Regions from separate parts of the Candidatus Nitrotoga arctica genome, predicted to be linked through region 3. Evidence: predicted binding sites of a transcription regulator. Region 3 holds the regulator's gene; each other region holds the start of a gene.
What was found. Region 3 encodes FliA, which starts transcription of late flagellar genes. Its sites were predicted from a motif close to CTAAAGTTNNCNNAAANNNTGCCGATANNA; they were not measured.

Region 1: MKZ32_RS12845 (Tar ligand binding domain-containing protein) is a predicted target of FliA. The motif match lies at 3,326-3,355, and genes of this name have one in related genera.
Region 2: flhD (flagellar transcriptional regulator FlhD) is a predicted target of FliA. The motif match lies at 3,482-3,511, and genes of this name have one in related genera.
Region 4: MKZ32_RS15435 (flagellin N-terminal helical domain-containing protein) is a predicted target of FliA. The motif match lies at 3,573-3,602, and genes of this name have one in related genera.

What each region holds. Positions count from the first base shown of each region.
Region 1 is NZ_OU912926.1:2,799,006-2,806,977, reverse strand. Features, by position in the region: gene MKZ32_RS12855 (AsmA family protein) at 1-837, shown strand, start outside; gene MKZ32_RS12850 (site-specific recombinase) at 1,187-3,178, shown strand; gene MKZ32_RS12845 (Tar ligand binding domain-containing protein) at 3,371-5,266, shown strand; gene MKZ32_RS12840 (response regulator) at 5,281-5,694, shown strand; gene MKZ32_RS12835 (response regulator) at 5,747-7,888, shown strand.
Region 2 is NZ_OU912926.1:2,445,603-2,453,574, reverse strand. Features, by position in the region: gene MKZ32_RS11230 (dienelactone hydrolase family protein) at 1-779, opposite strand, end outside; gene MKZ32_RS11225 (response regulator) at 901-1,533, opposite strand; gene MKZ32_RS11220 (hybrid sensor histidine kinase/response regulator) at 1,552-3,081, opposite strand; gene flhD (flagellar transcriptional regulator FlhD) at 3,724-4,044, shown strand; gene flhC (flagellar transcriptional regulator FlhC) at 4,075-4,632, shown strand; gene motA (flagellar motor stator protein MotA) at 4,824-5,678, shown strand; gene motB (flagellar motor protein MotB) at 5,709-6,668, shown strand; gene MKZ32_RS11195 (hypothetical protein) at 7,592-7,972, shown strand, end outside.
Region 3 is NZ_OU912926.1:1,387,129-1,395,100, reverse strand. Features, by position in the region: gene flhA (flagellar biosynthesis protein FlhA) at 1-1,884, shown strand, start outside; gene flhF (flagellar biosynthesis GTPase FlhF) at 1,881-3,095, shown strand; gene MKZ32_RS06255 (MinD/ParA family ATP-binding protein) at 3,085-3,966, shown strand; gene MKZ32_RS06250 (RNA polymerase sigma factor FliA) at 4,285-4,995, shown strand; gene MKZ32_RS06245 (flagellar motor protein) at 4,995-5,735, shown strand; gene motD (flagellar motor protein MotD) at 5,751-6,506, shown strand; partial or broken gene MKZ32_RS06235 (IS1595 family transposase) at 6,983-7,566, shown strand; gene MKZ32_RS06230 (IS630 family transposase) at 7,637-7,972, shown strand, end outside.
Region 4 is NZ_OU912926.1:1,516,021-1,523,992, forward strand. Features, by position in the region: gene fliD (flagellar filament capping protein FliD) at 1-1,515, opposite strand, end outside; gene MKZ32_RS06770 (flagellar protein FlaG) at 1,528-1,920, opposite strand; gene MKZ32_RS15435 (flagellin N-terminal helical domain-containing protein) at 1,986-3,479, opposite strand; gene MKZ32_RS06785 (GGDEF domain-containing protein) at 3,755-5,458, opposite strand; gene ispB (octaprenyl diphosphate synthase) at 5,851-6,819, opposite strand; gene MKZ32_RS06795 (YifB family Mg chelatase-like AAA ATPase) at 7,040-7,972, opposite strand, start outside.

The DNA.
Region 1 (7,972 bases), 1.4 Mb from region 3:
ATCCATCGCGCCAAGGCGCTGCCTATCGAAGATCTGGTAGTTCATCTGAAACTGCGAGATTCCGTGCTGACGCTTAATCCGCTTAACTTTGGCTTGGCTGGCGGTAATCTTGTCGCCGTGGTTTCGCTCGATGGTAAAGAAGATCCGATCCGGGCACATGTTAAAGTTCAAGCAAAAAAACTTTTGCTGGGTAAGTTATTGCCGACGGTCGATTTGTCCAAAGCAAGCATCGGCGAGATCAATGGCGCATTCGATATAACTGGGAAGGGCAACTCGGTAGCGCATATGCTGGCAACCTCAAATGGCAAGCTCGGTCTCGTCATTGCAGGGGGTGAGATCAGTAACGAGATGATTGAAATAATTGGTCTAGATTTGTGGGAATGGCTTAGATTCAAGGTGAAGGGTGATCAGCCCACGCGCATCCGTTGCGGCGTCGCCGATTTTAGCGTCAAGAATGGCGTGATGGCGGCCAATGCGCTGGTTCTCGATACGGTGGACACTAATATCGGTGGCACTGGTACTATCGATTTTGGCAAAGAGACGCTGGATTTGACGTTAAACCCGCAACCAAAAGATGTAAGCTTGGTGTCATTTCGCGGCCCTATTCATATACGCGGGACTTTAGCCAAGCCTGCGGTGCAACTGGACAAGGTCAAACTTGCTGAGCGCGGCTTGGGTGCGGTATTGCTTGGTGTGATTAATCCGTTACTCGCTCTGATCCCTCTTATTGAAACCGGACCAGGCCTGGACAGTGATTGCGGACGGCTTATTCAGAAAACGCAGGAACCCGCGTCGCATAAGGCGGTAGTTGGACCAAGGCGCGGATCTATGCCTTGATCCAACTAATATTACTTCACACGAATCCAGTCTTTAGTTAGACCGTTTCATTGGCTGGCAGCAACAAGTGTGCAATAGATTAAATTAAGAAAGAAAACTATTTGACGAATCTGCAGTTATTCAAAATAACTGTACATCTTCCCATCATTTAATCCTCAATGTATTTGACCTCCCATCGAAACATCGCTTGTGGAGAACAAGACGCTGTCGGGGTTTCTATCATTCTTGCGTTGGTTGTAGCCAAACCTTATTGGGTGGATGCAATATTGATTTCAACGCTCCGTCGCTTAGACATTGCAAATATGAAACCTGCTCACCGATCTACCTACCTTTACCTGGACCAAAATGAATGGAATCTGTACTCAAAAAAATACATGCAACTCCCGAGGAGACTGATTCAACCCTGTTGATTGAACTGGTCGATAGCATTCGGCCGAAGAATCCAAATGTCGGGGAGGTGGCTACGACAAATTTGCGCGCTTTGATCACTTTGTTGAGGATGCACCCAGAATATGTTGCCGCACTGCGGAGCTATGTATTGGCACTATTTGAGAAGCGTCGCCACAGCCATCTCTATGCCGATATCGGCATATTATCTAATGAAGGTTTTTTTACTACAGTCTGGAATCGTTTCATCTTTCGTTTACTACCGCAGGAAACACGTGATGATTACCTGAAGGATATGTTCGGGCTCGTGTTCCATAAGCATACTGATTATCTATGGGTCGATCAGATTCCTGATGAAGTATGGATTGAATTATTGAAATGTATTGATTTTGATGCGGAGCCCTCTCATCCCGGATGGGCAAAAATTCAGGAGGAAATGCTGGATGCAGTTCAGATGCTGTCCTATCGCATTGCATCCACGGGACTTGAACATGAACTGGTGCGTAATTATCCGGATATTGAACGCTTCGAATCTCCGTTTTTAGCGCAGAACGTAGAGGTCTGCGATTATTACCGGGCCTACCATGCTCATCTCAGCGGAGATCCTGCTCTACCTGACGACAAGCATATCCCGGTGTTGCTGCAGCAATGCGAAGAGGTGCTGGTAAAGGTGCGCAAGCAAGCTTTACAAAATGGCGCGAGCATCAGCCTTACATACCATTTGCAGCGCGTGAATCAGATGATCAAGCGGCTGCAAACTTTGCTGGTATTGCTCAACCCGAACGAAACCACGATGCGCAGTTTGGCTTTGCTGCGTGAATTGGTGCGTGAGGAGAATCGCAAGTACAGCGTGCGTGATGTATTTACTCGCGTCACCGATTTGGTGGCTTTGCAGGTTACAGAGAATGCAGGGAAAACCGGTGAACATTATGCTGCCGCGACGCCAGGCGAGTATTTTAATATGCTGCGCTCATCCATGGGAGCGGGTTTTATAATCGGATTTATGGCGCTGATCAAGATCGGGATTAGCAAGATGATGTTAGCGCCTTTTACCCAAGCTTTTTTCTTCAGCATGAACTATGCCTTTGGCTTTTTGCTGATACACGTCATGCATTTTACGGTTGCCACCAAACAACCAGCAATGACTGCGGCGATGATTGCGGCTACGGTTGATCAGAATGCTGCATTGAACTGTAAAGGTAAAGCGCCGCTTGATGGGGTAGTGCAACTCATCGCTATTGTGTGGCGCACCCAGATCGTTTCAATTTTTGGCAATGTGATACTCGCGATTCCAACCGGCATGCTAATTGCGTTGTTAAGCTACATGGCTGGCGCACCGGTGATGTCGGAGGAGAAAGCCTGGCATACATTGCATGATATCAATCCCTTCTATAGCTTGGCTTTGGTTCACGCCGCGATTGCTGGTGTGTGTCTTTTCTTTGCCGGGTTGATCTCTGGTTATTACGACAATAAGTGTGCTTACACTCGAATTCCTGCTCGTTTAAAACAATTGCACTGGTTGCGGAAATTATTAGGAGAGCACCGACTTGACCGCTTTGCAGCTTATATCTGCGACAATCTTGGTGCGTTAATGGGGAATTTTACGTTCGGTATCATGCTCGGTAGCATGGGGATGATTGGCTTTATGCTCGGTCTTCCTTTCATTGATGTGCGTCACGTCACATTTTCGTCAGCCAACTTTGCTTTTGCGTTGGTTGCGCTTGATTTTATGGTGAGTTGGCAGCTAGTAGCAATTTCTCTGTTAGGCATCGCGCTGATCGGGATAGTCAATCTTGCGGTGAGTTTTGGCTTGGCTCTTTATGTCGCGATGAAGGCGCGCCAAGTACGTTTCAATCGTATTGGCGAATTGTTTCAGATGCTGGGGGCTCGCTTTGTGAGTAACCCACGTGAATTTTTCTTTCCTCCCAGAAACGGAGCGGTACTACAAAATTAGGTACCTTGAACAAAATAAGGCCGGGTAGAGCGGGAAGAAATTATAGGAAGAAAGCGTTGGCTGAGTCCTAATCATGCGCGCGGGCTGATTGATATTACCAGCCCTAAAAACCAGTGACAGAAGTTTTATAGGGCATCGTTTATTGCAATAAAGCACTATTATTCAGTGCCGTAATTATTAACGCAGGTTCACATGTTTAAAAATTTGACCATCAAAACACGCTTGATTTTCATTCTTTCTTTCTTGGTAGTCTTTCTGCTAGGAATCGAAATGCTGGGATTGTTGGGTATGAGCAAAGCTAACGACGGTCTGAAAACCGTTTATGAGGATCGCGTTATTCCGCTTGGCCAATTGGGGCATATTGAATCGCTCTTGCAGCAAAGCCGTCTCTCCATCGCGGTTGCTTTGGTGACACCCACACCTGAGGTCATTGACAACAACACTGCAACATTCGAAAAAAACGTCAAAGAGATTAACAAGACTTGGGAAGAGTACTTGGCGACGTATCTGACTCCAGAGGAGGAAAAGCTGGCTGATAAATTCTCCCAGGACCGCAAAAAATTCATCACTGAGGGTCTAATACCAGCAGTAGCCGCTTTGCGTACCCACGAAATCAAAGAAGCGAATCAAATTGTTGTGGAGAAGGTACGTCCCCTCTATGACTTAGTTAAGGAAGATATTAGCGCGCTGATTGATCTTCAATTAGATATTACAAAACAGGAGTATAGATACCAACAAAACCGCTACGCGACCATTCGCAATATTTTCATCGCCTTGATAATTTTTGTACTGGCACTGGTCGTATTGATCAGCGTCGCGGTCACCCGAGTTGTTTTCAGGCCGCTGGAGAAAGCAGTGGAGATTGCTCGTAGCGTTGCCGCAGGCGATTTTACGCAGCAAATCGAAGTTCGATCGGCGGATGAAATCGGCCAGCTGCTGCAAGCACTGAAAGAAATGAACGATAGTCTGGTGAAGACCGTCGGTCAGTTGCGCGACAGCGAAACGCATGTCCGCGCCATGCTGAATAACCTGATTGAGGGCATCATTACAATTAACGAATATGGTGTGATTGGAACTTTCAACTCCGCCGCCGAGCGCATATTCGGTTACACCGAGGCCGAGGTAGTCGACAAAAATGTTTCCATGCTCATGCCTGCTCCCTACCGCGAGGCGCACGATGGTTATCTTGCCCGCTACCTGCAGACCCGAGAGAAAAACATCATTGGTATCAGCCGCGAGGTGGTGGGGCTGCGCAAGGACGGAACAACCTTCCCCATGGAGCTGGCAGTGATCGAAACGCGCCAGGGTGAACGCCATATATTCACCGGATCCTTACGCGACATTAGCGCGCGTAAGCAGGCTGAGGAACAGAGGGCGCGTCTAATCCACGAACTTGAAAGCACCCATGAAGAATTAAAAAGCTTTGCTTATGTGGTGTCTCATGATCTTAAGGCGCCGTTGCGAGCCATCAGCGCATTGGCAGGTTGGCTTTCCCATGATTACTCGGACAAGTTTGATGAAGAGGGTAAAGAACATATGCGTCTGCTTATTAAAAGGGTATACCGCATGGATAATCTGATTAATGGAATTTTGCAATACTCGCGGGTAGGCCAGGTGAAGGAGAAGGTGATTGCGGTGGACCTCGACCAGCTAGTGCGGGAGGTGCTTGACCTTCTTTCGCCACCGGCCAATATTGTGGTCAGTATTGATAATACTTTGCCGACCGTCATGGCAGAACCGACCCGCATCGAGCAGGTATTTCAGAACTTGCTCTCCAATGCCATCAAATACATGGACAAACCACAGGGCGAAATTCGCATCGCCTGTAGCTCAGAGGATAAGCAGTGGAAATTTATCATCGCCGACAATGGGTCAGGAATTGAGCTGCGGCACTTTGAACGAATCTTCCAGCTGTTCCAGACTTTGGCGCCGCGGGACAGGGTGGAGGGTACTGGCGTCGGCCTTTCCCTGGTGAAAAAAATTGTGGAAATGTATGGTGGTAAGATATGGTTGGAGTCTAAAGTCGGGGAGGGAAGCACGTTTTTCTTCACGCTACCCAAAAGTGTAACAACAGCAAGTTCAAATTAAGGAAAAAGAAAAGCATGAGAATTACCAACAAACCCATTCTTCTGGTGGAAGATGATCAAGTGGACACCATGACAGTTATCCGCGCGTTAAAAGATATTCACGTAACGAATCCGTTGATACAGCAAGAAAACGGCGAAGATGCTCTGAATTATTTGAGCGATTCTAACAACGAGAAACCATGCATTATCTTGCTTGACCTGAATATGCCTATCATGAACGGCATCGAGTTTTTGCAGGTATTGAAGCATGATGACCAGTTAAAAGGCATCCCGGTGGTTGTGTTGACTACGTCTGAAGAGCAACAGGACAAGGTGAACAGTTTTAACCTGGGCGTGGCCGGCTATATGGCAAAACCCGTGGATTACCTTCAATTTGTGGAAGTGATGCGTTCGATCGATACCTATTGGACCATCAGTGAGATGCCCTGATGTGCTCAGACCACAGGGTATATTTTTAGGCTAACAAGGTGCTGATTTTACGATGAAAAAATCTCATATTCGCATACTGATAGTTGATGATGACATGGTGGACCGTTTAGCCTGTCGCCGCGCTCTAGCACAATGCCCGGATTACGAATATGTGCTAACAGAAGCCGAAACCGGACGAGAGGGGCTGCAGTTCGCTCATGCGCAAAAGCCGGACTGTATTTTGCTTGACTATCACATGCCGGACATGAATGGTTTAGAGTTTTTGACTGAGCTGGCCGACGACATAGGAGAGATTCCGGTTCCCGTGATGATGCTGACCGGCGCTGACAGCGCCGCAGTCGCGGTGGAGGCCATGAGGCGTGGCGCACGGGATTACTTGGTCAAGGATGTGGACCGGCAATATCTCGAATTGTTACCCACCGTCATCCAGCGCGTGGTGCGCGAGCGGCAGATGCTGACGGAAAAGAAACTGACGGAAGATAAGCTGCTCCAAGCCGAGGCCAAATACCGCAACCTGGTAGAGCAAATCCCGGCAATCACCTATATCGCCGCGCTAGACGAAGACAATCGAGTTCTTTACATTAGCCCACAAATCAAGGTGCTGGATTTTTCCTCGGAACAATGGCTGGAAACTCCAGGAATACATCTCACCCAGATTCATCCAGAAGACCGGACGCGCGTGTTAAATGAACTGACCAAGAGCCGCGCCAACGGCACTCCCCTGCGTTGTGAATATCGCCTGGTGTCCCGCGATGGAACAGTTTTTTGGTTTCGTGATGAAGCAAGCGTAGTGCGGGATGAATCGGGACGCTCGCTATTCCTTCAGGGTATTCTGGTTGATATCACTGACAGTAAACAGATTGAGGCTGAGCTGCGGCAACACCGCTGGCGCCTTGAGGAGCTGGTGGCAAAGCGCACCAATGAACTGGCGGAAGCGAATAAACATCTGCGTCAGGATATTGTGGAACGTAAGCGTGTTCAAGCAGAACTGATCAACGCCCATGCAGCAGCAGAAAAAGCCAATCTTACGAAATCGAATTTTCTTTCCAGCATGAGCCATGAATTGCGCACGCCGCTCAATGCCATTCTTGGTTTTGCCCAGTTGATAGAAATCGGCTCTCCTACGCCTACGCCCACTCAAATGGCAAGGCTTAAAGAGATTCTCCATGGAGGCTGGTATTTGCTGGAGCTGATCAACGAAATTCTGGATCTCGCGACAATTGAGTCCGGCAATCTTGCGCTGAACCTAGAGTCGGTATCTTTGGCTGAGGTTATATCCGAAAGTCAGGCTATGATCGAGCCTCAGGCACAGCAACATGGCATTCAGTTGATTTTTCCCAAGTTCGATAGCCCTTTGACTGTCAAGGCGGATCGGACTCGGTTAAAGCAGGCTTTGATCAACCTGCTATCCAACGCGATTAAATACAATCGCGAGCAGGGAACGGTCGAGGTGAAATGCGTCACGGGTACGTCGGAGTACGTTCGCATCAGCGTTCAGGATACGGGAGAGGGATTACCCCCAGAAAAATTGACGCAACTTTTCCAGCCATTCAATCGTCTTGGCCAAGAAAATGGGCCCATCGAAGGGACTGGCATTGGTCTGGCGGTGACCAAGCAAGTGGTCGAATTGATGGGAGGCTCAATCGGGGTGGACAGCACCGTCGGAGTGGGTAGTGTATTCTGGTTCGAACTAATCTCGGCTACGGAACCTCAACTTGCCCTGGAAGGATGCAAATCTCAGGAACTGCCTGCAAAAACCTATGCTGGCACCCAGCAGTACACCGTGCTCTATTTTGAAGATAATCCGATCAATTCATCCTTAATCCAAGAGCTTATTGAAGAGAATCGTCCAGATATACACTTGTTGATTGCGAGTAACGGCAACCTGGGTATCGAGCTGGCATGTATTCATTTACCAGATGTGATTCTGATGGATATCGCCTTGCCTGATATGAACGGTATCGAAGCCATGGAGATTCTACTCAAAGATCCGCTAACAGCGCACATCCCCATTGTTGCACTGAGCGCGGATGCCATGCCCCATCATATTTTGAAGGGAATGGAAGCAGGATTCTTTCGCTATATCTGCAAGCCCTTTGAACTCAATGAATTTATGTTTGTGATCGACGAGGCACTTAAATTTCGGAAAAGCAGCTTAGCCAGTACGAGTAAAACAAAAGAAATTGAGGTCTAATTCCCCGATCGTAGAGTGGGGAAGCGCCAGCCAGCAGATCATATTCAACTCTTGTTATAGCAAGTGAGTTTTGTTTACTGTCTG
Region 2 (7,972 bases), 1.1 Mb from region 3:
AACGCATCGGCCAGAAATGCCATGCCCTCATCCCACGAAGCCTTGTCTGCTGCAGCGTTATAGGCCATCGGCAGTTTGAACTCTTGACCATATTTATCTGCATCTGGATTAGTGAAGCTGTGCTGGACGCCGGGATAGGTTACCGCTTTATAAGTCACGCCGGCCTTCTCCATCTCCTGCCTGAAAGCGGCGACCTGCGTGGCGGGAATCATCGGGTCGTCTTCCCCAGTGAAGGACGCGATTCGAGCTTTGACCTTGCCAGCCTCTGCCGGAGTTTCTGTTCCCAGACCACCGTGGAAACTCATCACCGCCTTAAGAGGCTCGCCGATGCGCGCCATGTGCAATACTACCGAACCGCCAAAACAATAGCCGATGGCTGCGATGCGGTTAGAGTCCACCGTCTTTTCCTTGCTGATCAGGCGGTATGCACTATCGAATCGAGCTTTGGCAAGTTCAGTGTTCTTTGCCACCTCACTGGCAAACTTGCCCGCATCGTCCGGGTGATGCGCTTGTTTTCCGTCGCCATACATATCAACTGCCAGCGCAGTGTAGCCGCGCTCCGCCAACATACGAGCGCGCTTGCGCGCATATTCGTTGTGTCCCCACCATTCATGCACTACCAGAATACCCGGGCGCTTGCCTTTTATAGCATCGTCGTAGGCAATATAACCCTTGAGATTGGTACCATTGGCGCTATAGGTTACTTCCTTACCTTGAACGGTAGCGTAAGACGCAGAAATTGCAAACATCAGGCCCACGAATAACAGAAATTTATTCATAATTCTCCCCTAAAAATTAGTTAGTTCAATTTTGTTATTGAACCTCAAAATGAAACACGTCTGGCAGTGTGAATATAACAATCACGCGGGAGCTAAAGCGATCTTACTTTATGAAAGGGTATTATTCGATCAAGTGGTTCATGATTGCGTAACGTACTGCTTCAGCATTGTTCTTCAGTTTCATTTTTTCCAGTAAACGTGCGCGATAAACGCTGACGGTCTTGGCACTGAGCGATAGAGCTTCCGCCATTTCGCTTAGACTCTTGCCTGATGCCATCAGGCATAGCGTTTGGTATTCGCGGTTGGATAGGGTTTGGTGCAGGAGTTCCTGATATCCTTGTGACAGGCCATTAGCTAATTCTTCCGCCAGTTCGTTGCTAATATATTTCTTACCGCAGGCTACTTGGCGTATGGCGGTCACCAGTTGCGTCGGGGCGCTTTGTTTGCTGAGATAGCCTGCTGCTCCGGCCTTCAGAGAACGCAATGCATATTGGTTTTCCTCGTGCATGCTTAATATTAGCACCGGTAATTGCGGCTTATTGAGCTTGAGTTGTTTGAGTACATCAATGCCATGTTTATCAGGCATGCTGATGTCCAGCAACACTAAATCGTAAATGTTTTCTTGCGCCATTTTAATGGCTTGCATGCCATTTTCAGCTTCTCCAGTTACGCGTATATCCTCGGTGTCATTCAGGATCTGCTTCATGCCTTTGCGGATCAGTGCATGATCATCCACTACTAATATATTAATCATGGTTGATTTTAATAGTGTTTACCACAACATTTTTTGCTGGGGCTGTGGCAAACAAAAGCCGCCAATGGCTGCTGGCTCGGGTTGATGCGGGATGCATGCCTTAATTGTGGTTCCTGAGCCGGGCGTGCCGCTGATATGCACATTGCCGCCGAAATAGGCGACTCGTTCCTTAATGCCGCGCAGGCCAAAAGAGCGTGGTTTGATGCGGTCGGATTCGGTAAAGCCGAGGCCATTGTCGCTAACGATCATTTCGACGCGGGTAGCTTGATTGTGCAGCTCTATTGTTACATTGCTGGCTTGTGCGTGTTTCATGATATTGGTGAGCGTTTCTTGCAGGATGCGGAACAGCGCGATGGCGATATCCGGACCTAGAGTGATATCTTCATCTGGGTGGTTGAATACGCAAGAAATGCCAGTACGTTGTTCGAATTCGTCCACTTCAATTTCCATTGCTGCGATGATTCCGAAGCAGTCCAACGTGCTTGGACGCAGGGAATGAGAGATATCGTTGGCGGCGGCGGTACACTTATCAACCAGGTTTTCAACATCTTTAATTTTTGCAATCAGTTCAGGTGCTTCTCTACTCAGGCGTCCACCCAGCCAAGCGATGTTGAGTTTAATGGCGGTAAGAGTACTTCCCAAGTCGTCATGCACCTCGCGCGCAATGTTAAGTCGCTCCTGTTCACGTACGAGCTGGATGTGAGAAGACAGTTCACGCAATTGTTCCTGCGAATATTTTATTTCAATTTCCGCCTGCTTGCTTTGGCTGATGTTGGACATAATGCCTTCCCACTGAATTTCGTCATGCAATGTTCTTCGAGGGCTGCAGCGTAGATTGATCCATTTAATCTCGCCTTCTGGCAATATCACGATACGTCCTTCCCAGTTCCAGAAGGAAAGATTATCTGCTGAAGTGCGCATGGATTGCTCATATGAGATGCGGTCATCCGGGTGCAGAATATTCATGAATAAGTGAGGATATTTTTCTAAATCCTGCGGGTTCAAGTCAAGAAGAGCTTTGCTACCGTCACTGATATAAGGGAATGATATTTCGCCGTCATGTTTTAGCAATACTTGATAGGCCATACCTGGCAAGTTGGTAATGAAGGCTTGCAGACGCGCTTGATTCTCTTGTAAGGCGATTTGCGCCTGCCGGTGTTCGTAACGAATACGTGCCTCGCGTAAATTATGCGCTATTGAGGGAGCGAGCCTATTTAAGCTGCCCTTAAAAATGTAATCGTTTGCACCGGATTGCATGGTATGAATGATGGTTTCTTCATGTAGGTCATGCGACAGGAAGAGAAAAGGAAGATTCACTCCTGTCGATTGCATTAGCTGGAGCGCGGCAAGTCCACAAAACCCGGATTGGTCATAGCTACACAGCACCACATCCCACTCATCTTCAATTAAGGCAGCTTGCATGGTGGACGCATTATCTACTCGTCGATGTCCAACCTCATAACCGCTCTGTTGTAGTTTTGCGAGCGTGCGTTGAGCATCCTCTAGTGAGGTTTCCACTAATAAGACCCGAAGTTTATTGGCAACCATATTTTATTTGTATTTCATAAGGTTGAAATTAATTTGTAATAATCCAGAAACCAGGTTTTCAGGATAGTGTAGGAGTTATTATCGCTGAACATAAATTAACTAATTTTGCGGGAATCCCAAATATTACTGATGCAGGATTGTAGGGCTAAATTTAAATTTAACAGTTTAAATCTCTATAAAAATTTTTTCCGATCAGCCCCTTTTAAAAGCTAAATCATTTGGCTAATCCGAGAATATGTGATTATTAGCTATGCCACCCTTTCAAGCAAATATCGGCAAGGTATTAAGTTTGTAGTTATGGGAGAAGCATGCTGTCCATAGTCGTATAGAAATAAATAATTAATATTTATCAATTGACTATGACATTAAGTACGTAATATGAAATATATTTCAAAAAAAATTAAAGTCTTGTCATTGTTTGTCGATAATAAAAATGTAAGCTTGAATTTGTCCCCTTGCAGATTCAGGTAAACATGGAATCCTCCGCTTACAACCTAATACGGGTAAGTGGAGGCTTGTCTGTCCGTGTAGGAAAATTTCTTACAAAGAGATCGGAAGTCTTCTGATTTCTTTCTGTTCGTTCGTATAGCAATATTCAACCGTCGAAAAAGACAGTGTTGTTAACTTGCAAGGGGACGAATCATGAATATAGATCAACTTCATCTAGAAATTAAAGACGCCAATCTTTCTTATATGCTGCTCGCACGGCAGATGATTCAGGACGATAAGGAGGCAGCTATTTTTCGTCTTGGAATTAGCCAAGAAATGGCTGAACTCATCGCCGGGTTAAGCTCAGCACAATTACTCAAAATGGCGGCCTCCAATATGTTGTTGTGTCGCTTTCGCTTTGATGAAAAACTCCTACTCAATATGATCACCGATTACAACAAGGACAGGATGATGTCACAAGCGCACACCACTATCCTGATGACCGGGCAGCCTTTGGAGGCTTTAGCTGCTTGATTTAAAATAAATTATTGGTGGAGGAGTATCATGCGAAACAAGAGTGTGGTCACTGAAGCTTACCAAATCCAGATTGCCGTGGATTTAATCAAGCTAGGAGCACGTCTGCAATTACTGCAGGAAGAAACCGTTTTAAGTCGTGAACGTTTGCTTAAGTTGTACAAGGAGGTAAAGGGTGTTTCGCCGTCAAAGGGTATGTTGCCCTACTCAACTGACTGGTTCATGAGTTGGTCGCCTAACATTCATTCTTCGCTGTTTATGGATATCCATCAGTTTCTGCTTAGGCATACCAGCTTAACGGGCGTCGAGGCACTAATTAAAAGTTATTTATTGTATCTTGAGCAAATCAATGTTAGCGGCGATGAGCCGGTATTGAGTGTTACACGTGCTTGGTTTTTAGTACGGTTCTTTGATGCACAGATGCTGCAACTGACAGGTTGCACCGAATGTGGTGGACATTTCATAGCGCATGCCAATGGACTCTATTCTGACTATGTGTGTGGCATCTGTCGTCCACCCTCCCGTGCCGGAAAAACAAAAAGGAACGCTGCAATATCAAGTTTGTTGGCATTAAGCGTGGCGAATTAAAGTTTTACTATCGGGTGTCGTTACCGTCACAAAAGGCTATGTGGAATAATCATGATGATGTTTACGCTATCCAATTGTGTGAATGCACGAAATAATATCGATTTATCCAACTTTTTTTCGAGGTTTTTACATAAGCCGATACTACACTGCTACAAAAGATCGCTTTGTGCGCAATTCAAGGGAGCTGGGCCATGTTGGTAATTGTCGGATATGTAGTAATTTTAATTTCTGTGTTCGGGGGCTATGCATTAGCGGGCGGGCATTTGGCTGCCTTGCTTCAGCCAATCGAGTTATTGATGATAGCAGGTGCTGGTTCGGGTGCCTTTTTAGTGGGAAATAGCAGCAAAGCAATCAAGGCCACTTTGAAAGCATTGCCTAGTATATTTAAGGGGGCTAAATATACTAAAAGCCACTACATGGAATTAATGGCCCTGCTCTATGAGCTGCTTGGCAAAATTCGTAAGGAAGGATTGATGGCCATTGAAAACGATATTGAGAATACAAATGAGAGTCCTCTCTTTGCTAAATATCCAAAAGTAATGGCGGATCATCATGTAATTGAATTTATGGCAGATTACCTACGAATCATGTTGGGCGGCAACCTGAATGCGATGGAAATTGAGAATCTGATGGATGTAGAAATAGAAACCCATCACCATGAGGCAATGGTACCGTCGCATGTTCTGGCCAAGTTTGGTGACGCCTTGCCAGCTTTCGGTATAGTTGCGGCGGTTATGGGAGTTGTGCACACCATGGGGTCTGTCGGAATACCACCCGCCGAATTGGGCGTGCTGATCGGTGCAGCATTAGTAGGCACCTTTTTGGGCATCCTGCTAGCTTATGGTTTTGTCGGCCCCTTGGCGACGTTGCTGGAGCAAAAAGCAGAGGAGTCGAGCAAAATGTTCCAGACAGTCAAGGTTACATTGCTGGCCAATCTAAATGGCTATGCTCCGGCGATGGCGGTAGAGTTTGGTCGTAAGGTACTCAATTCTACTGAACGTCCCAGTTTCATCGAGCTGGAAGAGCACGTTAAACAAAAGCGCTGAATAGAAAATTCACATTGAAAGAGCTGCATCATGGCGAGCGACGATAAAAGACTCATAGTAGTTAAGCGTATAAAGAAAGTGGCGGGCGGGCATCACGGCGGCGCCTGGAAAATTGCCTACGCTGATTTCGTTACTGCAATGATGGCATTCTTTCTGTTGATGTGGCTGTTGGGTTCGACCACTAAAGGTGATTTGAAAGGTATATCTGATTATTTTAATACGCCGCTCAAGGTTTCACTGTTAGGTGGGTCTGGTAGTGGCGATAGCTCCAGCCTGATCAAGGGGGGAGGTAAAGATTTGACGCGTAGTGAAGGCCAAGTGAAGCAGGGGGAGCTTCCGACTGAAAAGAAGATAGTCAATCTGAAGGTGGCAACTGAAGAAGCTTTGCGTATCGAAAGACGCAACGAACTGGACAGGCTCAAGATGTTGAAAACTAGCCTGGAAAAAGCGATCGACGCCGATGCCAAACTGCAAAAATTCAAGAAACAAATTCTTCTTGACATTACCACTGAAGGCCTGCGCATCCAAATTGTGGATGAAGAAAATCGTCCCATGTTTCAGAGTGGGAGTGCAAAACTCGAACCCTATACTATAGAAATTCTGCGTGAAATTGGCAAGATGTTGAATCAAGTACCAAACAAGGTGAGTTTATCGGGACATACAGATGCTCGGCCCTATTCTTTTGGTGAGAAGGGTTACAGTAATTGGGATCTGTCGGCAGATCGTGCTAATGCTTCGCGCCGTGAGTTGATTGCGGGTGGGATGGAGGAGGAAAAAATGGTACGAGTGGTGGGATTATCTTCTGCTGTGCTATTTGACGGGAAAGACCCATTCAATCCAATTAACCGTCGCATAAATATTATTGTGATGAACAAAATGGCAGAAGAGTCTGTGCGCACTGATGGAGGTACAGTCGAGGTGGAAGCTGAAAGTGGAGCGTCTGCCCCGCAATTGATAAAGAGTAGTATTGAGAGCAACAACACCCATTGATAAATTGAGCTAGCACATCCAAATGACAAGGCCAGCATATGCTGGCCTTGTCATTTGGATGGAAAGGCTGTTACGTGATTAAGCGTAGCATTTACTGTTTCTTGATAATGGTGTGTTTCTTTGCTTGGATTTAAGAATATTGGCGATGCGAATTTTGCAGTGCACATATAGATAATTTTATTTCCAGTTTCCATTAATATTCTTGAAATATAGTTTTTAGTTGTTCATTACTGCCGTGGTACCCACGTTCTCTTGAGTCTATCGAATAGGAATTTACTCATTCATTTTCATATGCTAGCGGTATTCGTGTGACTTAAACGATTTGCTTATTTACTTTTTATAGCCGTCGTCCTATTATGCGGCTCTCACTCGTGTATATGTAAAGGTGGGCGCGTGAAACTGAGCGGTACTAAAGTTGACGATTGGTGGTCTTAATTAAAAATTAAAGATACTTGTCGAAAACTCCATGAAGTTGATCGTTGTGGTGTGAAAAGACGTATGTAGAAGTTACGTATTTAGAAGTTACTGTAGACGGAGAGACTGTAATATCGTTTATTAGCTACTAAATGTACTTATATCCATGGGGTCTATGTAATTTGATTAAATGGGTGTAGTGTTTTAATTAAAACAATATGTTATGCATTTAATAAAAATGGAATAGGGATTTATCAGGAGAATACTTTATACGTATGTTTTTTTCTGTAGAAGGTTAATCTTAATTTTAGTATCAATGAGTTATGTGGATATTGAACTAGGTTTAGTTCAATAAATACTGTTTGATACTATGGTGAGCTTGTATATTGGTTTACTTCCATGATGATTATTTGCACACTTAATGCAGTAGCAATAAAGCTTGTAGGAGTGAGGCACATTTCACCCCCACTCAACTATCCTCGTAAGATTTGATAATTAAGGAGCTTATAATGAGAAAAACTGTTATGAATCTAGCTATCGTTTCCTGTTTTGCATTTGGCTTGTCAGTAGCGCATGCAGCTACTAATGGGCATGGAGCTGCTGATGCGCATGGAGCTGCTGATGCACATGCTTCTCCCACTACTGATGATGGGCATGCTCATGCTGCGTCGGATGCATATTTCAAGAAAGCAACGATAGATGGTCAGACACAAAATATAAAGGTTGATGATAAGGGAGTTCGTCTTCCCTATAACATGGCTCAGGACTTTCCAAGTGTAGGTGAGAGTGAAAATGGGGTAAGAGCAATGCATGGTCAACCCAATCCATACCGTGTAGCCCGTAATGAAGCAAAGCCAAAAGTTGAATCCAATCAGTTTTACTGTATGGCA
Region 3 (7,972 bases):
TTCGCTGTATTCCCAACCATCCTGCTGATTACCACACTGCTACGCCTTTCGCTCAACGTGGCTTCCACTCGTGTGGTGCTGCTGGAAGGTCATACCGGCCCTGGCGCTGCGGGCAAGGTAATTGAAGCATTCGGCCACTTCCTGGTGGGCGGCAATTACGCCGTCGGCATTGTAGTGTTCATCATTCTGGTGGTGATTAACTTTGTGGTGATTACCAAGGGTGCAGGACGTATCGCTGAGGTGGGAGCACGCTTCACATTAGATGCGATGCCTGGTAAGCAGATGGCGATCGACGCCGATTTGAATGCCGGGCTGATTGGCGAAGAAGAAGCGCGACGGCGGCGTGCTGCTATTTCGCAGGAGGCAGATTTCTATGGCTCAATGGATGGCGCCAGCAAATTCGTGCGGGGCGATGCGGTAGCGGGCATTATCATCATTTTTATCAATGTCATCGGCGGATTAATCATTGGCGTATTTCAACACAACCTGGACATCGCTACGGCCGCCAATAATTATACCCTGTTAGCCATTGGCGATGGTTTGGTGGCGCAAATTCCGGCGCTTGTTATCTCCACTGCCGCCGGCATGATGGTGAGCCGTGTATCCACTGAAGAAAATATCAGCCAGCAAATCGTGGGACAGTTATTTAGTCAACCCCAGGTGCTGGTTTTAACTGCGGGCATCATCGGCATGCTGGGTCTTATTCCTAACATGCCGCACTTCTCTTTCCTGTTGCTTGCTGGCGCTCTAGGCGGCCTGGCTTATTTCATTATCCAACGCCCCAAGACAGTCGAGCAAAAGCCTGAGGCTGCCAGCATTGAGGTATCCCCATCGGAAACTAATGAGGCAAGCTGGGAAGACGTGTCGCAAGTGGACATACTGGGACTAGAAGTCGGGTATCGTCTTATCACGTTGGTTGATAAAGCACAGGACGGTGATCTATTGCGACGCATCAAGGGGATACGCAAGAAATTTACCCATGACATCGGATTCTTGCCGCCTGCAGTGCATATTCGCGACAATCTTGATCTGCGCCCGAATACTTACCGCATTACCCTGAAAGGGGTGGAAATTGGCACGGGCGACGCCTTTCCCAATATGCATCTGGCGATTAACCCCGGCAGCGTCAGCGGTGTATTGCCCGGTACCCAGACACATGACCCGGCATTCGGCCTGCCTGCTATCTGGGTAGATACGGCGATGCGTGAGCAAGCACAGTCTATGGGCTATACGGTGGTTGATGCCAGCACGGTTATCGCCACCCATCTAAGCCATCTTATCCATACCCATTCCGCTGAATTATTGGGTCGACAGGAATTACAGCTATTGTTCGATCATTTAAGCAAGCTGTCACCCAAATTGACCGAAGATCTTATCCCTAAATTGCTGCCGCTTTCTACAGTACAGAAGGTGATGCAGAACTTGCTCGACGAAGGTATGCATATCCGTGATATGCGCACCATTTTGGAAACGTTGGCTGAGTGTGCCGCTCAGACACAGGACGCTCACCATCTTACCGCCTTAGTGCGTGTCGCGCTGGGCCCGGCCATCGTGCAACAGTTCTACCCTGCGGCGCAAGAATTGCAGGTCATCGGCATGGACAAAGAGCTGGAATATATCTTGATGCAAGCCATGCAGACGGGCGGCAGCAATTTGGCTATCGAACCCGGATTAGCCGATACGCTTCTGCGTGAAGCGCGAACTGCTGCACAACTACAAGAACAATTAGGGCTGCCCACGGTGCTGTTGGTACCGGGACAGTTACGTGATTTGCTGGCACGTTTTCTAAAACGTGCGTTACCGCAACTGAAAGTTATTTCGCATGAGGAAGTGCCGGGCTTCAAAGCAGTACGGGTAACTTCAATGGTAGGAGGAAGAGCATGAACATGAAAAAATTTGTGGCACCAACTTCGCGCGAAGCATTACGGCTGATACGCATTGAGATGGGCGCTGATGCGGTTATCCTATCCAATCGTAAGGTAGACGGTGGGGTCGAGATTATGGCGCTGGCCAGCGCGGAATTTGCCCAGTTAACACATGAGTCCAAGCAACCCGTTCCCGTGTCAGCCCGAGCGCCGATAGTTATGCAGGAACGCGCACCCGTCGCAGTTATGGCGGAGCCTCCAATATCATCCATATCAACAATGCAATTGGAACAGCAAGGCATCCTCAGTGAGATCAAGTTCATGCGTAATATGATGCAGGAACAAATGGACTGTCTATCATGGTCAGACAGGCAGCAGCGCGACCCCCAACGCACACGTATGTTGCGCGATCTGCTGAATGCCGGATTTAGCCCAGCCCTGTCGCGCCAAATGATTGACAAGATGCCTGCTAAAGCCAATATGGAATGGGTGCGTCAAGTGCTAGGAAACAACTTGCGTATCGCCACGAAGCAAGAAGATTTAATCGTGCGCGGCGGCGTGGTTGCATTGATAGGCCCCACCGGCGTTGGAAAAACCACCACCACGGCCAAGCTGGCGGCACGTGCGGTGGTTCGTTATGGTGCAGCCAAAGTGGCATTACTCACCACCGACAGCTACCGAATTGGTGCGCATGAACAATTGCGCATTTATGGCAAAATACTTGGTGTGACAGTGCATACTGTACGCGACACCGAGGATTTACGTCTCACCTTGTCCAGCCTGAAACAAAAACATTTGGTGCTGATTGATACCATCGGTATGGGGCAGCACGATAGTCGCATGGCAGCACAAGCCGAGATGTTCAATGCTACTGGAGTGCAACGACTGTTGTTGCTTAATGCCACCAGTAGCGGTGACACCCTAAATGATGTGGTGTGCATGTATAGCGGTGCAGGGGTCATTGGTTGCATCCCCACGAAACTGGACGAAGCAGTAACCTTCGGTACGGTGCTGGATGTAGCAATGCGCCACAAATTGACATTGCACTACATCGCCAATGGACAACGCGTGCCGGAAGACTTGCACGAAGTGAACATGGAATATCTGTTGCATCGTGCCTTCAAACAATCTGCTAAAGCAACTCCATTCGCTTTGCATGAACTGGAATTCCCTGCGCTGATGGCGGGGGTGGGTGCGGCACCTGTAATGCGGGAGGAATATGCAACTTGAACGCGTAACTGATCAAGCAGAGGGATTGCGCCGTCTGTTGGTTCGTGCTTCCACGCGTGTGATCACGGTGGCCGCTGCCCGCGCTGGCTTCGGAGCGACCAGTGTAGTGGTGAATCTGGCTACGGCCTTGGCGCACGCCGGCAAAGAGGTGCTCATACTGGACGAAAGTCCGTCACACGACAATGTAAGTAATATGCTTGCGCTTAAGCCACATCATGATTTGTTGCACGCTGTACAACACGGAAAGACGATGCGCGATATTATGCTGCATGATGGTCCACAGAATATACGCATACTACCTGTAGCACGTGCCATTCAAGCGTTGCCAACATTGTGTACACAAAAACGTGAGCATTTGCTGGAAAGTTTGGCGGAAGCGTCCTGTGATGTTGATGTTGTACTGGTGGATGCAACAACATATAGGGAGCCGGATATTACTGGTAGCCTGGCACCCAATCAGCCGCTACTGCTCGTACTGAACTCCACTCCCTCTGCTATTACTGAAAGTTATGCCTTAATCAAGCGCATGGCCATGCAGGATGGACGCCAGAACTTTGGGATTATTGTTAACAAAGCATGTAATGAACAAGCGGCACGTCTTATATTTGGTAACGTGGCACAAGTGGCACGCCAACATTTGCAGGTATGCGTGGAATATCTAGGTTATATTCCGTTTGATGATAAGCTCAAACGTGCGACACAATTATGCCGCCCCGTTCTTGATGTATTCCCAACTGCACGGTCTGCGCTGGCATTTGGCGAGCTGGGACGCAACCTGATGTTGCTGCCCGCTACGGAGAGGGAGGGGTCAGGAGAAGGTCTGCCCAGCATTATGCAGCGATTGATTCGGCAGGTAAGTACCCTGAATTAGGACACACGCAAATTATTAATACATACATTATGGATATCTCTATAAATCAAACAACGTTTTGATATGTCATCGATTAGGAAATTTTATCAATAAATTTTAATTTAATTTACAGATATGGCGCTAGAATTTCAAATTACGCCTTGTTTTACTGAACCCAGTCATTTCCACAAAGACAGGGCCTCGTAAACTTTAATAAAGCATTTTAAATTTTTGATTTTCGTTTCACCAAAGCCAGCTGTATTGAGCTTATCGAAACGGGAATGATGGTTGCTACAGTTACACCTTCCATAATCAATGTAAATCTCCATAATAAATATTATGTACACAGCAAGCGGATTAAGCGACAAGGAACAGTGCATCAAAGAATATGCGCCGCTAGTAAAACGTATTGCGCATCATTTGATGGTGCGATTGCCCAGCAGCATAGTAGTAGATGACCTTATACAGGCTGGCATGATGGGGCTTTTGGAGGCAGCGGGGCGCTATGACGAGTTGCGGGGCGCGCAGTTTGAAACTTATGCCTCGCAGCGCATCCGCGGTTCGATGCTGGACGAATTGCGCCAAGCCGATTGGATGCCGCGCAGCTTGCGCCGTGATATGCGCCGAATTGAAGCGGCAATCAGCAAACTACAACAACGTCTGGGCAAACCACCGAGCGAAACGGAACTTGCTCAGGAGTTGGGCATGCCCTTGACCGAGTATCAGCATATGTTATTCACGTCGCGTGGCGCGCAATTAGTTTATTACGAGGATTTTCACAGCGAAGGTGAAGAGGATTTCTTTGAGCGTTATGATTTTGATAGCGATGCCAATCCGCTCGAAGTATTGCAAGATGAACGTTTTCGCGGTGCATTGATTAAGGCCATCGGAAATTTGCCGGAGCGTGAGCGCCTATTGATGGGCATGCATTATGAGCAGGATATGAACTTGCGCGAAATCGGTGAGGTGATGGGCGTAAGCGAATCGCGGGTGTGCCAGTTGCACAGCCAAGCGGTAGCGCGTTTGCGCAGTTCGTTGAAAGGCCATTAATGGACAAGCTTAGCTTAGCCGGTCTTTTGCTTGGCCTGGGCGGTATCTTAGGCGGACAATTACTTGAAGGCGGTGAGCTATCCATTCTTTTTCAGGGCGCGGCTTTTCTCATCGTGTTCGGCGGTACGCTGGGCGCCGTGATGCTACAAAGCCCACTAAATGTTTTTTTAGCTGGGATCAAAATGGGTCGTTGGGTGTTCGTTACACCCAAGTTATCCCCGCAAAAATTGATCTATCAGATTACCGCTTGGAGCAAACAGGCACGCAAGGACGGCATACTTATTCTGGAACCACACATTGCCAGAAGCAGCGATTTATTTGTGAAAAAAGGACTTCAACTGCTAGTGGATGGCAACAGTGCGGAAAAAATTCGAGAAGTACTGGAGGTCGATAATCATGCGTATGAACAATTGCGATTCCAGTCTGCACGTATATGGGAATCAGCAGCAGGTTATGCGCCGACTATCGGCATTCTAGGCGCTGTGCTTGGATTGATACACGTCATGCAGAGTCTTAGCGAACCGTCAAAACTGGGGGCAGGTATTGCCGTTGCGTTTATTTCTACCATTTACGGTGTGGGACTTGCGAATCTGGTTTTTTTGCCTATGGCCAATAAATTGAAAATGTTAATCCTGCAACAGGTAGTAATGCGTGAAATATTGGTAGATGGACTGACAGCCATCGCCAGTGGTGAGAGTTCACGTTTCATCGAAAGCAAATTGCAGGGATTTATTCCTTAAGCCATGGCACGTCGGGTGAGACATAAAGAACATGACAACCATGATCGCTGGCTGATCTCATACGCCGACTTCATCACACTGTTATTTGCCTTCTTTGTGGTGATGTATGCAATTTCTTCGGTTAATGAGAGTAAATATCAAATGTTCAGTGCCTCATTGACTTCCGCCTTTGGTAAACAGATAGTCAAATCCGAAGCAATTGTTCCAACCAGCGAGCAAGACTTATTGCTGAAATCCCTAGTGGACAGGAGGAACGCCAAGCTAGCCGAGCAACAGCAGGAAGCCATGCAGGACATCGCCAAAAAAATCAATCAAGTTATGAGCGCATTGGTTAAAAATGGCCAGGTCAGTGTAATGCAGACTAATCGCGGTGTAGCGGTGGAAATCAATGCTAGCGCGCTATTCAATCAGGGCGATGCGGTATTGCAAGGTAGTGCAATAAATACTCTGGCTGAAGTGGCGAAGGTGCTGGAGCAGGTCGATCTGGCCATTGAGGTCGAAGGACATACCGATAACATCCCCATTAACACTCAGCAGTTTCCATCCAATTGGGAATTATCTTCGGCACGTGCCAGTAGCGTAGTGCGCTTATTTATCGGACATGGGTTAACGCCACGATACCTGAAAGCGATAGGCTCCGCCGCCAACTATCCAGTCACATCCAATGATACGGCAGAAGGACGCGCGCGAAATCGCCGAATTACGGTGACGATATTATCACCTTCATTTGAGCGAACAGCGCCAGCGCCTAAAGACTCAGCCATCAAATAGTATGATTCGTCATTCCCGCGAAGGCCGGGATTTAGATGCTTTAATCAACTATTAAAGCAAAAAAAGCGAATCATGCAAGTTGGTTTACGATCCTCATGTTAGGCGTTGGATCCTACTCACTAACACACCAACTTTTTATAACGGTCATTCTTACGATCAAAGGCCCGCTCTTTTTTGCATTAGATGATCGTCTGAACTAAAGTCATGTCCACCTAACACTTCTTAATCAGATTTCTTTCCTGGCTTTTTCCCGATGCACGAAACCCCGTTCACGGCAACCAGGTCAACCTCAACTTTGGCGGAGCGTCAGGGAGTTAGACGGTTACATTATTAAATATTTGATAATTTTGTGCATTCTAGGCATCTAAAATTCATGCGTCCCTAATTCATTGAGAGTCATTAATTTATATGCTTCTGAACCATTTTCAGTTCTACTTGACCAACCCTTCATAATCAAAGAGATAAGGAGTTGACTCATGAATACGACGGAAGTGAACCTGCTGGACTGGCAGAAACGGTACGGAACGGAAGAAACCTGCGCTCAAGCGCTGGCGCAACAACGTTGGTCGGAAAGATTCCGTTGTCCGCGATGTGGACATGATCATGGCTATGCCATCACCCCACGCGCCACAGTTACGAATGCTCCCAATGTCATTACCAAGCCTCGCTCACGGCTGGGACGCTGTTTCACTCCACCAACTTTTCCCTGACCAAGTGGTTCTGGGCAATCTATCTGAGTGCATCGGACAAGGGCGGTATCTCCGCCATGCGGCTTTCCAAACAAATCGGTATATCTTGGATCACCGCCCGCCGGATGCTGCGCAAGATACGTATTGCCATGGGGCATCGCGATAGCCTCTATCGGCTGCAAGATCTGATCGAGATTGACAATGCTCTGGTAGGTGGCCGACGTAGTGGAAAGCGAGGGCGCGGCGCTGAAGGAAAATCTCCGGTGCTGGTGGCGGTTGAGAACCGGGGTCAGCGTGCCGGTTATATCGCCATGCAAAAGGTCTCCGCTGTCACAAAGAAGTCGGTGGCGAAGTTTGTGCAACACCACCTCCCGCCTGGCCAACTATAGACCCGGCACGATTTATAAATGAATTTTTATTGGTTTTCGATGTCTATGGAGTATGGAAAAAGAAGATGCCCGCAAGCAGTCGCGAGAAGTACTGCATGAACGACGCAAGCAAGTCATTCGTATGCACCGCAAAGGTGTGGCGGTGATGGAGATCGTGGTGCAAACGGGACTGAGCTGGACGGCAGTCAATACGGCGCTGCGGTTGTATAAGGCTGAAGGTTCGGGGGCACTCAAGCCCGGCGTTCGGGGTAAAAAACCTGGCAGTGGACGTCGCTTGACGGTTAGCCAAGAGCTGGCGATTCAACAAACCATCTGCGACAGACGCCCCGAACAACTCAAGATGGATTTTGCGCTATGGAGCAGGCCCGCTGTGCGCCAGCACATTGAG
Region 4 (7,972 bases), 130 kb from region 3:
CACCGAAAGCACGCCGGCATTTTGAGTAACGGCAACCGAAATACCCGCTGCGGATAGCTCGCTCGCGCTGTTGATTTTCGATTGCAGCTCGGCCGCTAGCGACTGTGCAGTATAGGTAGCGGCAGTCAAGGTCACGGAAGTGCTGACCCCGTTGATGATAAAGCTCAATGTGTCATTGGTGGCCGTAGTGATGGTGGTATTGGCAGCGGCTGATCCAACGGCTGTGCCTCGGGTAGCCAATTGGCTGATGTTCACCGCATAGTTTCCAGGTTTGGTGGCGTTGCTCGCAGAATTAAAGTTGACCAGGCTGTCCGTGGCATTTCCCACTGCGGCAAACAAACTGGCAATGTCGTTAAAGTTGTTAGAGATTGCGTTGCCGAGTTTGGTGCTATCCAGAGCCAGTGCCCCATCTTTTTGGAAAGAAACGCCTACCTGTGAAAGTGTGGTCAATGCGCCAGAAGTACCCGCAATGGTAGTTGTTAATGCGGCGCGCAATTGTGACTGCAGGGAGCGTACCGTGCTATCGCCTTGCAACAGTGCGCCTGTTTTAGATGCAGGATTGTAAGCCGACAATGTTGTCAATGTAGAGGATAAATCGTTGTAAGCCTTAACGAATCCAGAGATGGAGTTGCTGATTGCGGCGGTGTCGCGTACTACCGTCAGGCTTGTAGCTGAAGTAGTGGTCTTGTTCAGATTGAGGGTCACCCCTGGAATTACGTCAAAAATGGTGTTAGAGCTTTTGCTCACCGTTACGCCATTCACCTTGAAGTTGGCATTCTGAGCAGTGACAGTCTCGGCGAGATGCTGTATGCCAGCCGGATCGTTTGCTAGCAGGTTACTTACTGCAGTGTCGCCCGTCACGTTGATCTTGAGGCTGTTGTTCGCGCCATTGTTATCCGAAGACAGAGCAAGACGATAGGGGGTGCCGCTACCGTCGTTGATGATGGTTGCTGTTACGCCCATCTTGCCAGCATTGATAGCATCACGGATACCTTGCAGCGAATTATTAGTGCTGTCTATGGTGATGCTCTTGGTAGCGTTGCCATTGCTGGTAAACGCTGCGCCGGTATAAACTCCGGTGACGGCACTGAAGGTACCACCGCTGATGGAACCAAAATCGAACGTCACTGTAGTTGTAGCACCTGCGCCGATCGCAGCGGTGCTGCTCGTTTGCCCGGAGGCAACCAACTTTTGTGCCTGGGCTAGGCTAGTCACATCCAAAGAATAAGAGCCCGCTATTGCAGTGCTGGCGGCAGTAGCGGAAAAAATGGTGGCGTCGGAAGGGGTAGCATTGACCGCTTGAAATTTGCTGGCATTACTTAGCCCTTGCAAGGCAGTTTGGAAGGTTGCCAAGGCACTTTTGATTGTCCCAAAGGCGGAAAGTTTGGCCTGATAGCTGGCTTCTTTGACATTCAGTTTGGTAATGGGTTGTTGTTCCACCGTCATCAACTGACTGACGATGCTGTTGACGTCGATGCTTGTGCCAGTCGTTGCAGATGCGGTGGTAGTCACCATTCTGAATTTCTCCTAGGCCTTCTGTGTCAACAATAAACCATTTTGAATGCGGTCTATTGCGCGAGTAAGTGACAGTCCTTCTTCAGAAGGGAATTGACGAATCAGATCGCCGGTTGTCGAATCAACCACTTTAATTATAGATTTCTTGGTGCTGTCGTCTACGCTGAACTCAACGTCCTTGTTAGCCTGCTGCAACATTTGATTGATGTTGTCTACCGCACTCTTCAATTCTGTTGCGGAGGTCTGCTGTTTGGCGATTTGTTGCGCCGCAATTTCAGGCAACTCTGAGGCTACACCAGGCCTGGAAACAACCACACCAGGCTCGCCATTACTGGCGAGCCTGTCATTTGTGAGACTAGCAGGCTGTTGAGCCTGAGTCGTGTTGCTTATGTTTGGGATGAGCATTTTGCTTCTCCTTCTCTTAAAAACCTAGCCGAATCGCTTCGGCTAGGTTTATGTAGCTAACTAACTTATCTCAACAGCGCCATTACTCCGTTCGGGATCTGGTTCGCCTGCGCCAACATCGCTGTACCGGCTTGTTGCAAGATCTGGTTGCGGGATAATGAAGCAGTTTCGGCAGCAAAGTCGGTATCCACGATGCGGCTGCGTGATGCAGTCAAATTTTCTGTAGAGGTTTGCAGACTGGTTACCACCGATGCGAAACGGTTTTGAAAAGCACCGAGTGAAGCGCGTGAGCTGTTTATTGAGACTAATGCACCGTCAAGAGCGGATAGTGCTGCAGTCGCACCTGCTGCGGTTGAAATGTCCAATGCCGATATGGAGGAGACCGAGGAGACGGTAGTGGCTGCTGTGACGAGTCCGCCGGCTGTAAGTCCGGCGCGTGCTGCTGCGCCGCCGCCCTGCACGATGCCCGCTGCATTGGTGCTGTTCAGCGTGATTGTACCGTGAGTCGTTACAGCGGCAACTGGGCCTGCAACGTCACCGGTTACCAAACCAAAGGTCGTTAAAGCAGTAGCAGCATTGGTAGTACCTAGTGCTAGCAGACTGATGTCACGTCCATCCACAGCTGATAGACTAACCACTCCAGTGGACGCATTTGCTGTGGCTGTCACCCCGGATTGGTCGGAAACCGAGTTGATGGCTGCCGCAACGTTGGCACCTTGACCTGCGGCCGTAGCACCGCCAGCAATCGCGCCTACTGCGATGCCGTTTACACTGAAACTGTTGGCGGCAGTAACGCCAGCAAATACCGATGCTGCAGCGCCAGTGAGAGTGGTTGCATTCGCTGTTGCAGTGACACCTGACTGAGAGGAAATGGCATTGATGGCTGATGCGATGGAATAGGCACTGGCGGCACTCTGGCCGGGCAATGAACCGATATTTGACGCGCCTACCTGGAAACCATTCAGCGTTACATCACCAGCAACAAGCGCGGCTGTTGTGGCTGCTCCGGTTCGTGTGGCCGCAGTTGTTGCTCCAGCGCTGCCCAGTTGTGTGGTACGTGCGCTGGAAATCGTGTTGATCGAGATTTGGTCGTTGGCAGTTCCACCTGCGCCGACTTGGAAGTTCTGTGCAGTGAACGTACCATCCAACAGCTTCACGCCGTTGAATGAGGAGTTTTGTGCAACACGGTCGATTTCAGCACCTAGCGATTGCATTTCGCTATTCAGTGCGGCACGGTCAGACACGGAATTGGTGCCATTGGCCGATTGAACCGCCAAGTCACGCATCCGTTGTAAGTTGGCACCGATCTGTGACAAATCGCCTTCAGCTGTTTGCGCCAAGGAGATGCCATCGTTGGCGTTACGTGCGGCTTGGGTGTTACCGTTGATTTGTGAAGTCATACGGTTCGAAATCGCTAGTCCCGCTGCGTCGTCTTTGGCGCCGTTGATGCGTAAGCCGGAAGACAAACGTTGCAAGGAGGTTTGCAGCATGCTTTGCGATGTGTTCAGGTTGCGTTGTGCATTCAGGGATGAAATGTTGGTATTAATGAATGAAGGCATTTTAATGCTCCTTTAACTGTGTTTGTTGTACGGCATGATTGCCATTTACTTTGGCTGGCCAGATTTTTCAGGCTCATCAACCTCGGTTAGTACAGTTAACGGAAAGGGCTGAGAAAACTTTAGTACATGCTTATTTTTTTGTCTGAGGCGTAGAAGATCTCATTACAATTGGTCGCTGACAGGAATTCTTGCTAATTCATAACACTATGTTTATTGTAGTATAATTTACAAAAATCGCATAATGGAACCACTAAATCTGAATCACACTCTTCCCGTCAATCGGCCGCAAATACACGATTTTTACCGGCTCGTTTGGCGTTGTACATGGCTTTATCTGCCCGTCCGATTGTTGATTCAGGGTCTTCGCCACTAGTATGTAGTGCAACCCCGGCGCTAAAGGTAATCAGCTGTCGGTTATTGTTATGTAGAAAAAGATTTTTAGTGAGCTCGCGCTGCAGGCGGATTATGGTGGCCATTGCCTCTTCCAGGCTAGTATCTATCAGGATAATCAGGAATTCTTCGCCGCCATAACGTGCTACTTCATCGGTCGGGCGGAGGGCATTTTTAATTACCTGGATTAAATGCACTAGTGCTTGGTCGCCGGTCTGGTGACCCAAGGAGTCGTTAAGTTGCTTAAAATTATCAATGTCGAGCAGCGCAATGCTGACTGGCGTTTGCTGGCGGTCTGCGCGTTTTATTTCGCGATCCAGTACATCATCGAGCCCGCGTCGGTTGAGTGCCCCAGTAAGTTGGTCCTCGCGTACTAATTCGCTTACTTGTTCGAGTTCTTGCTCCAGTTGTTTGACACGTTCTTCGGCAATGTGCGCCTGTTTTCGTGTGCTAACCAGCTCTTCATGTGAGCGCATTGAGATAGCCTGAATGATGCGCGTGTCTTGCATGATGTCGCCCAGGATGTGGCTTAATTCAGTTAAGTTATCTGCTTGTCCGATTTCCAGGCTATAACCTTCAATTTTAGTGTGATATGCACTAGTGCTGTCGGTCATTTCGCTCAGGCGATCGATGAAGGTGGTCATCAGACTTTTAAGCGTGATCTTGGCATCGATCATGTTTTGTCTTAGCAAGCCTTGCTTAATGATCGTGCTGCGCAGGTTGCGTTCCGCAGTGGCGATTGTGTGTTTACTGATGGGATTCTCGATGATTTCCTGTAGGTTAAGAATCTGGTCGTGCAGCCACTTGTCTTCGGTCACCAGTTCGCCGACGTTTTCCACCAACAGGCGAAATAGACGCATCAATCCTTCCTGAATGTTGAAATTATCGTTGTCGCGTAATTCCAGCTTTATCCAGAGCTTGCGTAGTTGCTTATTCAGCTTAATGGCTTGACCATAATCGCCGGTGGCGCGTGTCTGTTGGGCCAGTACCTGAATTTCACTCTTCAAATCGGGATCTTCGTTGTTTATGCTTTCAAGAGACTGCGCCAGCAACTCGCGCAGTTGTTCTACCAGTTCAATATCTATTGTCGTATCAATAGCCACGTCAGGATGGCTGCTGTGAATAATGTTATTAACATTTACGGTGTCAGGTGGCAAAATGTTATCTTCTGCTTCCGATTCAAGTTTTGTCGGGATTAATTCGCGAGGATTAGACGAAGTTGTTTCTTTCCAGGAAACTATTAGGCTCTGTAATTTTGTGAACAGGGCATTGGAGTCATTATTGAATCTATTTAGAACGGTTACAACGCTTTGTTTTTTGCGTGAAATAGTGATGCCTTTGTGCGAAGCTTCCATTTGTGTGAGCAGGTCACGAATCAAATTTGGCCATGCCAGTTTCAATTGGTCGTCGATTGATTTTTGAGGAAGCTGCGCCTCTGATGTCAAAATTTGGACCGTACTATTGGCATCGTGGTTGCCACTAATTTCCTGATACAGGCGCGTATAATTATCCGGCGTTGGAGCGATCTTGCGAGCCGCCAGGGTACTTAGGGTTAATCGCGCGATTTGGGAAGAGGTGTGATTAGGCATAACTTTAATTAAAAATTAAATAGTCGAAAATTTGCTTTCTTACAGTTCTCTTTACGAAGTCGAGAAAATGCTCATTTTAGTGTGCGAGAGCAGAGTTAAAACAAAAAACCTCATAAACATTGTTGATGATCATCGGATGGTGCCCATTGTAGGGTATGTAGCGGGCGGCTAAGCTAGGATTAGCAGCTGATTTCCGCTGTAATTCACTGTGAATGCTTTATAAATTCGCGTGATGACCGTGCATCAAGCTTATTGATTATTGAATGAACGATAGCTCAAGGCTTCGCTTTTGAAGCTGGCAAGCGATTCTTGCAATTTCGTCAAATTTTTTTGGGGGCTGTCACTGGCAGGCTTCAGATCTGTGGGGATGATTTACCCAAGATTCAGCCTAATTAAAATTGCCGTGTGGCGGCAAAATTAGCTAATTGTAGTAGAGATTGTTTGTAAGCCGTATCGGGCAGGATGGACAGTGCCGCGCATGCCGCATCGGATTCTTTTTTTGCCTGCTGCCGGGTATATTCTAAGGCGCCGGTTTGTTTTATCACCTGCAATACTTCGGTAAAACCTTCGATGTTACCTTGCTCGATGGCTCGCTTTATCATTGCAGCTTGGCGGGCATCACCATGCTGCATGGCATAAATAAGCGGTAATGTGGGTTTGCCTTCAGATAGGTCATCGCCTAAGTTTTTGCCGGTTGTTTGCTCGTCCCCAGAATAGTCCAGCATATCGTCCACCAATTGGAATGCTGTTCCCAAGTGCATGCCATACTTCGCCACAGCTTCTTCGCTGGCGCTGTCAACCTGCACCAAGATAGCGCCCAGACGCATCGCCGCCTCGAATAGTTTGGCTGTTTTGCAATAGATTACGCGTAAATAACTGGCTGCATCTACGCTCGCGTCATGACAGCTCAATAATTGCAACACTTCGCCTTCTGCAATAGTGTTAGTAGCATCTGCCAACGTTTGCATCACACGCATGTTATTTACTTCCACCATCATTTGAAAAGCGCGCGAATATAAAAAATCGCCAACCAGTACACTGGCTGCATTACCAAATAAGGCGCTGGCAGTTGCGTGCCCACGGCGTAGCTCGGATTCATCCACCACATCGTCGTGTAGCAACGTGGCGGTATGAATAAATTCCACTACCGCTGCCAAGCAGTGATGATACTCTCCCGTGTAACCTAATGCTTTGGCGGATAACACCACTAAGGCTGGGCGTAGCCGTTTGCCGCCATTATTGATAATGTACTCGCTCATTTGGTTGACCAGTGCTACATCTGAATGTAAACGGGTACGTATAATTCTGTCCACAACGGACATATCTGAGGCAAGAGATTGTTTTATAGCTTCAAACGACACAACAAACCCCTAATAATGACAATTAAAAACGGTGGTAATTAATAAAACCCGCGATGGTATGGATTGTACAGATACCGTGTCAAGCAAACATCATTTTGCGGTAGCAACCTTGCATAGAAATTAAGTGCCGGAATTGCACTATGGAAATTAATTACCTCTCATTAATGGCGATTATACCGGCCGGAAATAAGGTTAGAGGTATGAAATTGTTACTGTTAAATTATCCTTGCCTGCCCATCCTGCGATACTGTACAGCCTCGGCGATGTGAGAAGCAAGGATGTTTTCGTTGCCTGCCAGATCGGCAATAGTGCGCGCCACTTTGAGCACGCGGTGATAAGCGCGTGCAGACAAATTCAGGTGACTGATGGCTTGCTGCAATAGTGCGGCACCTTGTGCATCGGGCGCACAGAGAACGTCAATCTCGCTTACCGTAAGCTGTGCGTTCGGTTTGTTCTGGCGGGTTAATGCGCGTTGTCGCGCTACGTTTACACGCGCTTGAATATCACTATTTGATTCTCCATCAGCCTGTTTGAGCAGAGTTTCTTGTGGCACCGCGGGAACTTCGATCTGAATGTCTATGCGATCTAATAGCGGACCAGAAATTTTGCCGCGATAGCGTGCAATTTGATCGGGGGTGCAACGGCATTTGCCGTTGTAATGGCCAAAATAGCCACACGGGCAAGGGTTCATTGCAGCAAGTAACTGAAATTGCGCGCGGAAATCTGCGCGGCGCGCAGCGCGCGAGATGGTGATGCGTCCACTCTCCAGCGGTTCGCGTAGCACTTCCAGTACATGGCGCTCAAATTCCGGCAATTCATCAAGGAACAGCACGCCGTGCATTGCGATAGAAATTTCACCAGGACGCGGATTGCTGCCGCCGCCGACCATAGCTACCGCGGATGCGGTGTGGTGCGGTGATCGGTACGGTCTCGTTTTCCAGCGGCTAACATCAAACATGCCGCCTAACGATTGCATGGCCGCACTTTCCAATGCTTCAGCTTCAGTCATTTGCGGCAGGATGCCGGGGAAACGCGCTGCCAGCATTGATTTCCCGGTACCAGGCGGACCGCACATCAACACGCTATGGCCGCCAGCGGCGGCAATCTCAAGCGCGCGCTTGGCCTGCCCTTGACCCTTCACTTCACACATGTC